3 regions of the Bacillus salitolerans genome follow, and region 1 is predicted to be linked to each of the others. Evidence: riboswitches for the same ligand, from Rfam matches in the RefSeq annotation. Region 1 holds a riboswitch; each other region holds the start of a gene.
What was found. Region 1 has a riboswitch for cyclic di-GMP ahead of ACFSCX_RS01615 (DUF192 domain-containing protein). Riboswitches for the same ligand answer to the same signal wherever they lie in the genome.
Positions count from the first base shown of each region.

Region 1 (3,242 bases):
AAGATGTGAATAAAAATAGAGAACTCTACCAAAATCAATGATACCTACTATAAGAAGCAATAATATGGGTAACACTAGTGCGGTTTCTACTAATGATTGGCCCTTTTCGTTTCTTACCATAAAAGCACCCACTCTCTATTAAGTAAGCTTATGATGGCTCCTCCTACTATTGCCACTCCATATGGATAAGTGGTTTTTAACCCATCTTTGTCAATCATTAATGGGATTTTCATTCCCATCTTAATACAGGCTGCTGAAAACAGAATGGACTTTATTCTCTTTATAGCCCCTTTTCTAAATAAGAGGATCAATACGCCCATGACTCCGCCTATAATGGCCATAAAGATGGCTGTTGTTAGCACAAACATGACTCCCTTTAACGCTCCAATAAGTGCTAACAGCTTCACATCTCCAGCACCCATTCCCCCCATAAAGTAAGGGATTAACAGAATCATAAATCCCACAACAAAGCCAGTAACACTAAACCATAGTCCAGATAAACCATCCATCCAAGCATTGGAACCAATGGCTACTACTAGAGCTGGAAAAATGACGATATTATATATTTTCCTTTCTCTTAAGTCAGTAAATAGACAAATGGTTAATATGATGAGCATAGTAAAATTAATCATTTTATCACTACCTCTATTAAACTGTTAGAACAAAAGCTCAGGGCGCCCCGTTTAGCCTAAGGCAGAAATGTTCCTAAATGTGAAAAAGGGTGCTTTTCCCTTTTTATTCATTTAAGGTTATTTGACCTTGTAGCTAGGTGCTGGATCTGGATTCCAAGTGACTAGCCCATTCTCTTGCTGAAAAACTTTTATACTTTCTTAATAATTTTGAAAAACTTGGCTAGCGACCAGTCCTTCGACGCCAGCGTTCGCCTATTTTTTTTTATGCAGTTTCCTATTTGTAACGCAATAATAAATACGCAGTTCTTTAACTACATGAAAAATTTAATACTTTCCTATGAGCTAAAAAGAGCCCCACGTTTTGAAAACGTATGGGGCATATACTATTAGTTGATATAAAATAAGTATTAAGGCTATAACTGATAAATTACTGACCTTCACGATTTAATACAGCATTTGATACTGTTTCAAACATAGCTGTAATTTCATCACGTAACGCTACTAATGCACCAACAGCTGCTACGGCGATAACACCTAGTACCAATCCGTACTCTGTCATCCCTTGCCCTTTTTCTTCTTTTATTAGCCCTTTTAGTTTGTTCATTATTAATCTCTCCCTCTTCATTTTTTATATAACAAAATTACTTGAATAGAATTATTGACCTTCACGATTTAATACAGCATTTGATACTGTTTCAAACATATTTGTTATTTCATCACGTAAAGCGATTAAGGCTCCAACTGCCGCTACCGCGATAACACCTAATACTAAACCGTACTCTGTCATCCCTTGTCCTTTTTCTTCTAAAAATAATCCTTTTAGTTTGTTCATCATGATCTCTCCCTCTTCATTTATTTGATTATTCCCTACTTAATAGTATGGCGAGAGCATTTTCAAACATTGCTGTAATTGCATCACCAAGTATATTGAACAACCCGATTACTGCAATTGAAACTAGTCCCAATACTAACCCATACTCGGTTAGTCCTTGCCCATTCTCTTTTAGACTTAAGTCTATTAATTTCTTCAACATACAACCTCCTTGAATTACACTTCAAATGAAAGGACATCTCCTACTTTTAAACCAGTAGATGCAACCGTTCCTTCAGGTAATTCAATGACTGACTTTGCTTTCCGATACACTTTCGTGACTTTTCTCGGTTGCATCGATTCAACAATACCTACAACCTTCTGGTTATCATCCATAAATAATACGTCAATGTTGTAATTCATGAAGTACGTATGAACCGATTGGCAGGGCATGATGTGAAGTGCACAGCCTGAAGGGAGTTCACTAGAAAACATTAGCCCTTTTAATCGTGTGAAAAATGTATTTGCTTGTCCGATCTGATTAGCTAACTCGAGCTTCGTTTTCAGGTTGATGAGCTTCACCCGCCTTTTCACCTCCTTGTAATTAAAATAGCCCCACCTTTACCGAAAGTGGGGTTTTAGCTATAAAAAATGAAACGCCCCTATTCTTTCGGTAACTGGCTGGCGTAGTGTGTTTTTATCACACCTTAGCCCCTTTAGCTTTGCGTCACTGATTTTCATCAGCTTTGCCTTTATCGAGAATCAGCGTTTATGCTTCTGACTGATCTCTTGTAACTATCATAGGAGATATAACGGAAAAGACATATCCATCATAGAGCTTATTTTCCTCCTGCTAAATTATTGGTCTTTTGTCACATTTCGTTAAAAAAGATAAAGAAAATTGCAAAAGAAGCTTCATTTAATACCAATTGTTGGCTTTTTGTAGTCCATGAAAACTAGTTAACTGACAGAATTATTAGAATTCTGCAAATTACTGAGCTAATTCGTGACCATTCAACTATTTATTTTGTAGAAATATGCTATGTTTTGTAACTTTAGCACTTCTTTTATCGAAACTATTCCTTTTCTTTTCATAGTTTGTATAATTATTCTGTACATCTTATTACATATTAATTGTATGGATTCGATGATTTCTAGATAGTAGGAGAAGAAAAATGCTTGAAGTGATGATTGAGGAAAAAAGAAAGAAAATGATTTTCTTAGCCCTGGAATTTGGGCTTACAGCAGAAGAAACCGTAATTTGTAGCCAAGAATTAGATGAATTAATCAATAAAAAACTAGGCATCTAACTAATATATACGGAATTTTACAACTAGAACATGTAAGACTTGTCAGATAGACGAGTCTTTTTTATTTTTCTAAAGATTTTACTGTGACTTCGTGAACATTCCCAGGCATTTATCCATATTATACTGCATGTAATCTATTGAAAAAGGATGTTTTTAATGCCTGCTATTGTCGGTGCAGTAAAAGTTATTAGTATAGGGGCCTCGAGTGTCTTCAATATTGGTGATGTATTTATGATGACACCAAATTCTACAGCAAAAACCTTTTCCGGGGCAGGATCCTTTAATACTGGTGATGGTCTGCGGGTTTATAATAATCAGAGTTCAACGAATACAGATGATAATGATGCCGTTGATCAACCTATTGTAGATTTCAATTAGGAGGGACCTGTGATGAATTTCTATATTAATCAAAATATATGTATTCACCAGTTGAAAGTTGGCAGTGTTTCCAATTCATCGGTTCTACAAATTGGAAGCGCTGGAATGATT
Region 1 is NZ_JBHUEM010000003.1:12,972-16,213, reverse strand. Features, by position in the region: gene ACFSCX_RS01640 (TadE/TadG family type IV pilus assembly protein) at 1-120, opposite strand, end outside; gene ACFSCX_RS01635 (A24 family peptidase) at 114-632, opposite strand; gene ACFSCX_RS01630 (Flp family type IVb pilin) at 1,060-1,236, opposite strand; gene ACFSCX_RS01625 (Flp family type IVb pilin) at 1,288-1,467, opposite strand; gene ACFSCX_RS01620 (Flp family type IVb pilin) at 1,493-1,663, opposite strand; gene ACFSCX_RS01615 (DUF192 domain-containing protein) at 1,681-2,025, opposite strand; cyclic di-GMP riboswitch class I at 2,113-2,204, opposite strand; gene ACFSCX_RS01610 (aspartyl-phosphate phosphatase Spo0E family protein) at 2,619-2,753, shown strand; gene ACFSCX_RS01605 (spore germination protein) at 2,910-3,131, shown strand; gene ACFSCX_RS01600 (spore germination protein GerPB) at 3,144-3,242, shown strand, end outside.

Region 2 (3,242 bases), on a different contig from region 1:
TTCAATCGCCACTAATGCTTCTTCACCTTTTAGTTCTAGTTCCTCTGCTTCAATTTTTGCTTCTACTTTACCTTTTGAATTCTTATATTTAACTTCTACTTCCCCATCATTTTCGAATTCGATTTCAACCTTTAGCTCTTGAATACCAAGCGGAGCATTTAATGCTGTTTCTACTTGCTCCTTTGTTAAAATAGACGCTTCTAGTACTTTTCCATCCTCGACATAAAACTGGATGGGATCACCCACAACTAATTGATCTGCTGAAAGGAATTTCCCTTCATATGAAACAAGAAGCTTAGCATCTACCGAGTATGATAATGTTTCACCTGTTGAAATCTCAACCGTAAGTTCCAAGGCTGCTTCCGCTTCTGTTATTTCCGTTACTACTCCTTGAATCGTAGTAGCACCATTTTCTTCTAGTAAACTAGTAGATGTGCGGTCTAAGACAGCAGCCATTTGGGCACGTGTAATGTTCTTATTCGGTTGGAATAATCCCGCCTCTGTCCCTGTAAAAATACCGTACTCCACCGCTACATTAACATAACCAATCGAAGCAGCTGGAATTTCTTTCACATCTTTAAAATTTGGGATATCTGTCATAGACTGAAGTGCTTGCTCTTCTAATCCCAATGCACGTACTAAAATAGTAGATATCCATACACGTGAAGCAGGTTTATTTGGGTCTACCTTATCCTCTGAAGCATCAAATAACCCGTTTTCTAACGCAACAATGATGTAGCCTTTTGCTTCAGGATTTTTTTCAAAATAGACCGCGTCTTTAAACGCTAATATTGTTTCAGATGATGCTGCCGCTACCGCTTCTTCCTCAAGACCAAGTAAGCGCACAGCTGTAATAATGGACTGCATTCTCGTTACAGGCTTATTCGGCTGGAATGTACCATCACCATATCCGTTAAAAATCCCTTTAACCTTCATACGACCAATCGATTCTTTTACCCATTCCAGGCTTTTCGTATCCTCAAATTCTACTTCTACCGTTTCTCTTTCTTCTGCTTCAGTAGTTTCTTCCGATGTACTAGATTCTTCTGATTCTACTGGCTCTTCTGGAGAAACTGGTTCTTGTGGTGTTGTGCTCTCTTCAGCTAATGCAGGTGTTACTGTTCCGAACGTTAATAGCATTGCTAAGCATAAAAAAGGTAATTTCTTCATCATAACGTAACCTCCTATAAAGTTTTGTTAATTTCCATCTGAACATAAAAAACCACCTGGTTAAGGGTGGCTGGTATCCGATCCACACCTTCTTCGGCAACCCGGCGACCATGGCAAATGCTGTAGGCCCGTGGCTTTGCGTCCTCAGCTTTCACTGAGTTTGCGATTAACGGAAGATGAAAATTAACTTATACCCATTCTATCAGATGGAATACATCGTTAACATATGTAAAAATAACTAATTTTTTGTCGAAATTTAGGGGATTTTAAGAACCTGAGTCAACAATTACAGCAGATGGAAAAACATGCTATAATGGTAAAAATGACCTGAGAGAAGGAGGAGCTATGAAAACTTTTAAATTAGTTTCCTTAAAAATTTCACACCCTACCGATGAAGTGAAAGCTCAAGAAATTCATTTACTAGATGGACTTGTTATAAATAAAGAAGACGAAGAAAGACGCTGGTTAATAGAGATCTACGTAGATAAAAGTTACGAGGAACTCTTCTCTACCCTTCAAAGTGCAGATCAAGAAGTAAAGATAGAGGCAACGATTTCACGTAAAGATAACGACCCTGCGACCTTTATCACGACCGTTCGATCAATTAATATGATGGAAGAAAACATGAGTATCCTTTTAAACGCTGTTTTAGTTGGGAAGGCAGATATTTCAGAAGGTGTCCTAACCGATTTAATTGAAGAAGGCTTCCATGGGAATGACCTGTTACAGGAGTTCAAAAAACGCGTTTCTGATAAGAAAACCATTGGTGTACAAACTAAGTAAGGAGTGGGCTATCCACTCCTTTTTATTTTTTTTAGAAAGTAAAAAAGTTTTCAGCAAGAGAATGGACTAGTGACTTGGAATCCAGCTCCAGCACCCAGCCACTTGAGATCAAATAACCCTTAATGAGTAAGAGGGAAAAGCACCCTTTTTCTCATTTAGGAACATTTGCTCTGCCTTAGGCTAAACGGAGCACTTGCACCTTTTGTTTTATCCCTTTAGAATACACCGTTACCAAAGAATGGATAAACTTATTCATCCATTTACTTAAACGCTATTCATTAAGGGACTAATGTATTTACCATTTATTTAATAACTCTTCTTTCTTTCGAGTGTATTCTTCCTCACTAATTATGTTATCTTCCATTAAACGATGTAGTTTGCGAATATCTGCTTCAATATCTTCGGATGTTGTTTTCGTGTTGTTATGTGCTCCAACGTCTACCTGGTAGGATGATACACCTTCTTTAGAAAAAACGTTAACTGCATGATAAATAGTAATAGTAGCTGCCACTAAAGTCCATATTATTCCAAAAATTCCAACTGAAATAAATTGAAAAACCCCGATACATACAAAAATAATACCAATAACCATTCCTAGAACTGAAGAGCTTTTGCTTGGTTTAACACGGTATTGTGGAAACATCCATTGTTAGCCTCCCTCATACTTATAGTAATCTCTAACTGTTTTATTGTATTACTTTTACGTTCAAATCAAAAATTAGTTTCAATTTAAAAGACTTTAAGAGCAAACAAAGAAAGAGCAAGGAATTCCCTTACTCTTTTTTACAATACTTTACTTAAAAACACTTTTGTTCGATTGTTCTGAGGGTTTCCGAATAGTTCTTCTGGTATATTCTGCTCGACAATATAGCCGCCATCCATGAATAGGACTCTGTCCCCTACCTCTTTCGCAAAACCCATCTCATGGGTAACCACGACCATCGTCATACCTTCTTTAGCGAGCTGCTTCATTACCTCTAAAACTTCCCCAACTACCTCTGGGTCAAGGGATGAAGTAGGTTCATCAAATAACATTATTTTTGGATTCATGGCTAATGCTCTTGCAATGGCAACTCTCTGTTTTTGACCACCTGATAGCTCTCCTGGGTAGGAATTTGCTTTTTCTCGTAAGCCTACTTTATCGAGTAAAGCATAAGCGTGTTTCTGTGCCTCCTCATTTGTTTGGTTCAATACTTTCATAGGAGATAGAATGATATTTTCTATCACTGTTTTATGTGGAAATAAATTAAATTGCTGAAACACCATACCAACATTTTGTCTAACGAGGT
Region 2 is NZ_JBHUEM010000014.1:50,980-54,221, forward strand. Features, by position in the region: gene ACFSCX_RS10370 (S-layer homology domain-containing protein) at 1-1,173, opposite strand, end outside; cyclic di-GMP riboswitch class I at 1,263-1,345, opposite strand; gene ACFSCX_RS10375 (YwpF-like family protein) at 1,516-1,953, shown strand; gene ACFSCX_RS10380 (SHOCT domain-containing protein) at 2,249-2,596, opposite strand; gene ACFSCX_RS10385 (amino acid ABC transporter ATP-binding protein) at 2,737-3,242, opposite strand, start outside.
Region 2: another riboswitch for cyclic di-GMP. It lies ahead of ACFSCX_RS10370 (S-layer homology domain-containing protein); the one in region 1 lies ahead of ACFSCX_RS01615 (DUF192 domain-containing protein).

Region 3 (3,242 bases), on a different contig from region 1:
CCGTTCCAGGATCTTGGACACTTTGGCTAATCACTATGTCGTCTGTATTAAAAACTATTTCATCTTTGAAGAGCTTAAACTTCTCTTCTTTCTTTGCATTAACTTCATCACTAGCGAATACTCCTAGTCCAAGAGTTAAAGTCAATGATGCTCCTAAACAAACCTTAACAAACTTATTCATATTGTCACCTCATATATCATTTAACTGACATATTCCTAAATTTATTATAATCTTCCATATTTGGAGAATCAACACTTTTTTACAAATCACTGGCTAAACTTCTGATTAAGCTTGCATAGAATAGATTTCCACCTGTTTGGAATCCCTCAATAGCAACCTTTAAAAGGGCTTGATTTCTAAGACATATACCTTTGTAATACAATTGGAAGGAAGTTAACTCGCCCCTTTTCCTTTCAATTTCATTCAAAATTGATAAGCACTTATCTTGGTTTTCTTTCCCTTCCAATCTAGCATGATAATGGCAGACTTCTGCTCGATCTGATAAAAAGAGTTCATTAAAATCATTGTGTATTAGACGAATAAAATCATGCGTAGCTTCTAATTGTACTCTTTTTATAGTGAAATCCTTATTTACTACTTCTAATAAGGATAATGATTTTTTAATATATTGGATGCTCTGTTCATAATCATGTTCTGCATGTAACTGAGCGAGTAACGCATAGGCAGAAATTATAGGAAAATGATAAATGTTTCCAGAATTAATGATAGTCCAAGCCATTTCCCGTGCCTTTTCCTTTTCATTTCGAGCCATGAACACAGTTGATTTCATTTCCCATACCCTAATCAGCATAGAATGTTTGAAATAACTATCTTCAAGTTGCAATACTAACTCTGTAACATCATCTACTAAATCTAACATGACGTTCCAAGCATTAAGGTCATAAAAGCTATATAAAGTTAGGATCTCCATCATGACCTTAGATGTTTCTTTTGTAAAGTTCGTATTTAATTTTATTTGCTCAGTTCGCCTATACATTTCCTGTTTTTTATTAACAAAAGCACCACGATTTCTTTGCATTAACAATAGATATAGAGGAGAAAATTCTGGATTGTCAAATTTGTATGCCAATTCTTCGGCTAATTCGAAATATCCATTGTTCATTAAATATTCTAATATCATTGGCTCATTATCTGGACGATCGGAAAGTATACAAAATTCCCTCATTACTCGATTAAAGATATCTGGCTCGCCTTCGTATAATAATTCTGCCAATTTATAAAAATTTGAAAAATGAAATGCAGCTTTTCCTTTAAATATAAGAGTAACGTTAGCTGGTGTACATTCGAATAAAATAGAAATGTCTTTCTTTTTAATTCTTTTCTTTTTTAAATCAGCCTCTAGTCGGCACAAAAACTTAGTATACATATTATCACTTCACTTTCAAGTTTAATATCTATTTGCACGAATAGTCTAGAAGATTTGGAGTCGTATAAGCTGTATACTGTATATTTATCCTCTAGGCGTAGATAATAAAAAAGTATCCTACATAGGATACCTCATGGATTATCCCGATAGCTGGCTAGCATAGTTTATCACTTTAGCCCCTTAAGCTTTGCGTCACCACTTTTCAATGGTTTTGCCTTTAACGGATGTATATAGATATAAATTAGTACTTTTGTAATATATTATATTGAAACGAGAATGCTTATCAGTACAAAAGTAGTATATCTATTTATTTACCTCTTGACAATGCTATTTGGCAAAGTTGTTCTATATTTCCAATAGTATGAAACTTCTCTTAACTTACTCAACTTCCACTTGTTAATCTTATCCAGATATACCAACTCTCCTTTCTTACCTAATAACAATAGTAAAAAGGACTAAAATAAAGCATTAATCCTTTTTATCTTGCTACTAAGCGTTTTGGTTCATATTAGATAGTTCTATTACTCTCATTTGAATGGCTCCTTTAGTCCTTCGGAGAAGCTCTCCTGCTTCTTCATAAACTAAACCTTGTCGAAGCAAGTTCATTAGTTTTCGATCTTCCTCATCAGACCATCTTTCGTAAGCTCGTTTAGCTTGTGTTTGACGTTTACAAGCATCTTCTACCCAAGTTGGCTCAGGTAAGATGGAATACCTTTCATATTTCGTGAAATCAATCTTGTCTTGGTTCTTCTTTGCCCAATTCCAGAAGTCTTTCGGAGCAATCATTTGATAAGTACATTTCTTCCTAGTAACCTTCTCTTTTACAGGAAGTCCCTCATTTTTTTTCAGTTTTCCTAATTGGTAAGGTGTTGTTTTTAATAGCCTAGCTAATTCCTTAAGTGTCAATTCACCCTCATGATCTTTAGTACTAAGACCCATTCGTTTTAATTTAGCTTCCACTGAACCAATATCCCTATCTAAGGTAGTTGCAATTGTCTCCAAATCGAATTTTCCTACTATTTCATAGAGATATTCTTCTTCTTTGGTTGTCCAAATTCTATATGTTCGGACCATAATATATACTCCTCTCAACGTTAAAATGAAAAAAGGAGCAAGCACATGGTATCTGTACTTACTCCCTCTCTTTGTTTACTTTTTTATTAACAAACGGCTGCCATGTACTCATCCGGTATGAGATAATCCTGAGAAATGGTTCGTTCAATGGCATCAATATGTTGGACAGTGATATCCTTTTCCGTACGATTCACAACTACGGATAAGATTTCTCCAACACCAACCATCGAACTTGCGTCACCCATGTTTAACCAAATACGGTTCCCATCGGACACATGAACGTACTCATTCTCAATCCCGACAACTTGAACAGTCCATTTTTGCTCTCCCATTAAACCGTCTCTTATACGAGCTGTTGCCAGTTCAGAATATGATCCATCCAGTTCAATGTTTTCATCATCTTCAGATAAGTCTTCCATTGTTAGACAATCCTCAATTGGTTGTTGTTCCATCATCATATCTAACTGGTTTAACTCATCATCCATTGATACCGTTACGTAATTGTCGGGTTCCATACAATCAATATAGGAATCCTGAGACATAGGCTCTTCGTATTGCTCCGCTTGAGGCCCATTCACTTCTTGTTCAATCATTGAAAGAAATTGTAAGGTATCATCATTTAATACTGCTCTTTTAACCTCTGGTACTTGCGTAGTTTCAACTGGAGCAGATTCAACGACTGTTTCAGTGACCAACTCCATCTCCATTTGCTTTTCTTCTTGATAACTCATTACAAAATCATATGTTACCATTCGAGAAACACGGATAATGTCTGCTTTG
Region 3 is NZ_JBHUEM010000005.1:73,884-77,125, forward strand. Features, by position in the region: gene ACFSCX_RS06300 (hypothetical protein) at 1-181, opposite strand, end outside; gene ACFSCX_RS06305 (AimR family lysis-lysogeny pheromone receptor) at 261-1,388, opposite strand; cyclic di-GMP riboswitch class I at 1,531-1,614, opposite strand; gene ACFSCX_RS06310 (hypothetical protein) at 1,878-2,462, opposite strand; gene ACFSCX_RS06315 (hypothetical protein) at 2,549-3,242, opposite strand, start outside.
Region 3: another riboswitch for cyclic di-GMP. It lies ahead of ACFSCX_RS06305 (AimR family lysis-lysogeny pheromone receptor); the one in region 1 lies ahead of ACFSCX_RS01615 (DUF192 domain-containing protein).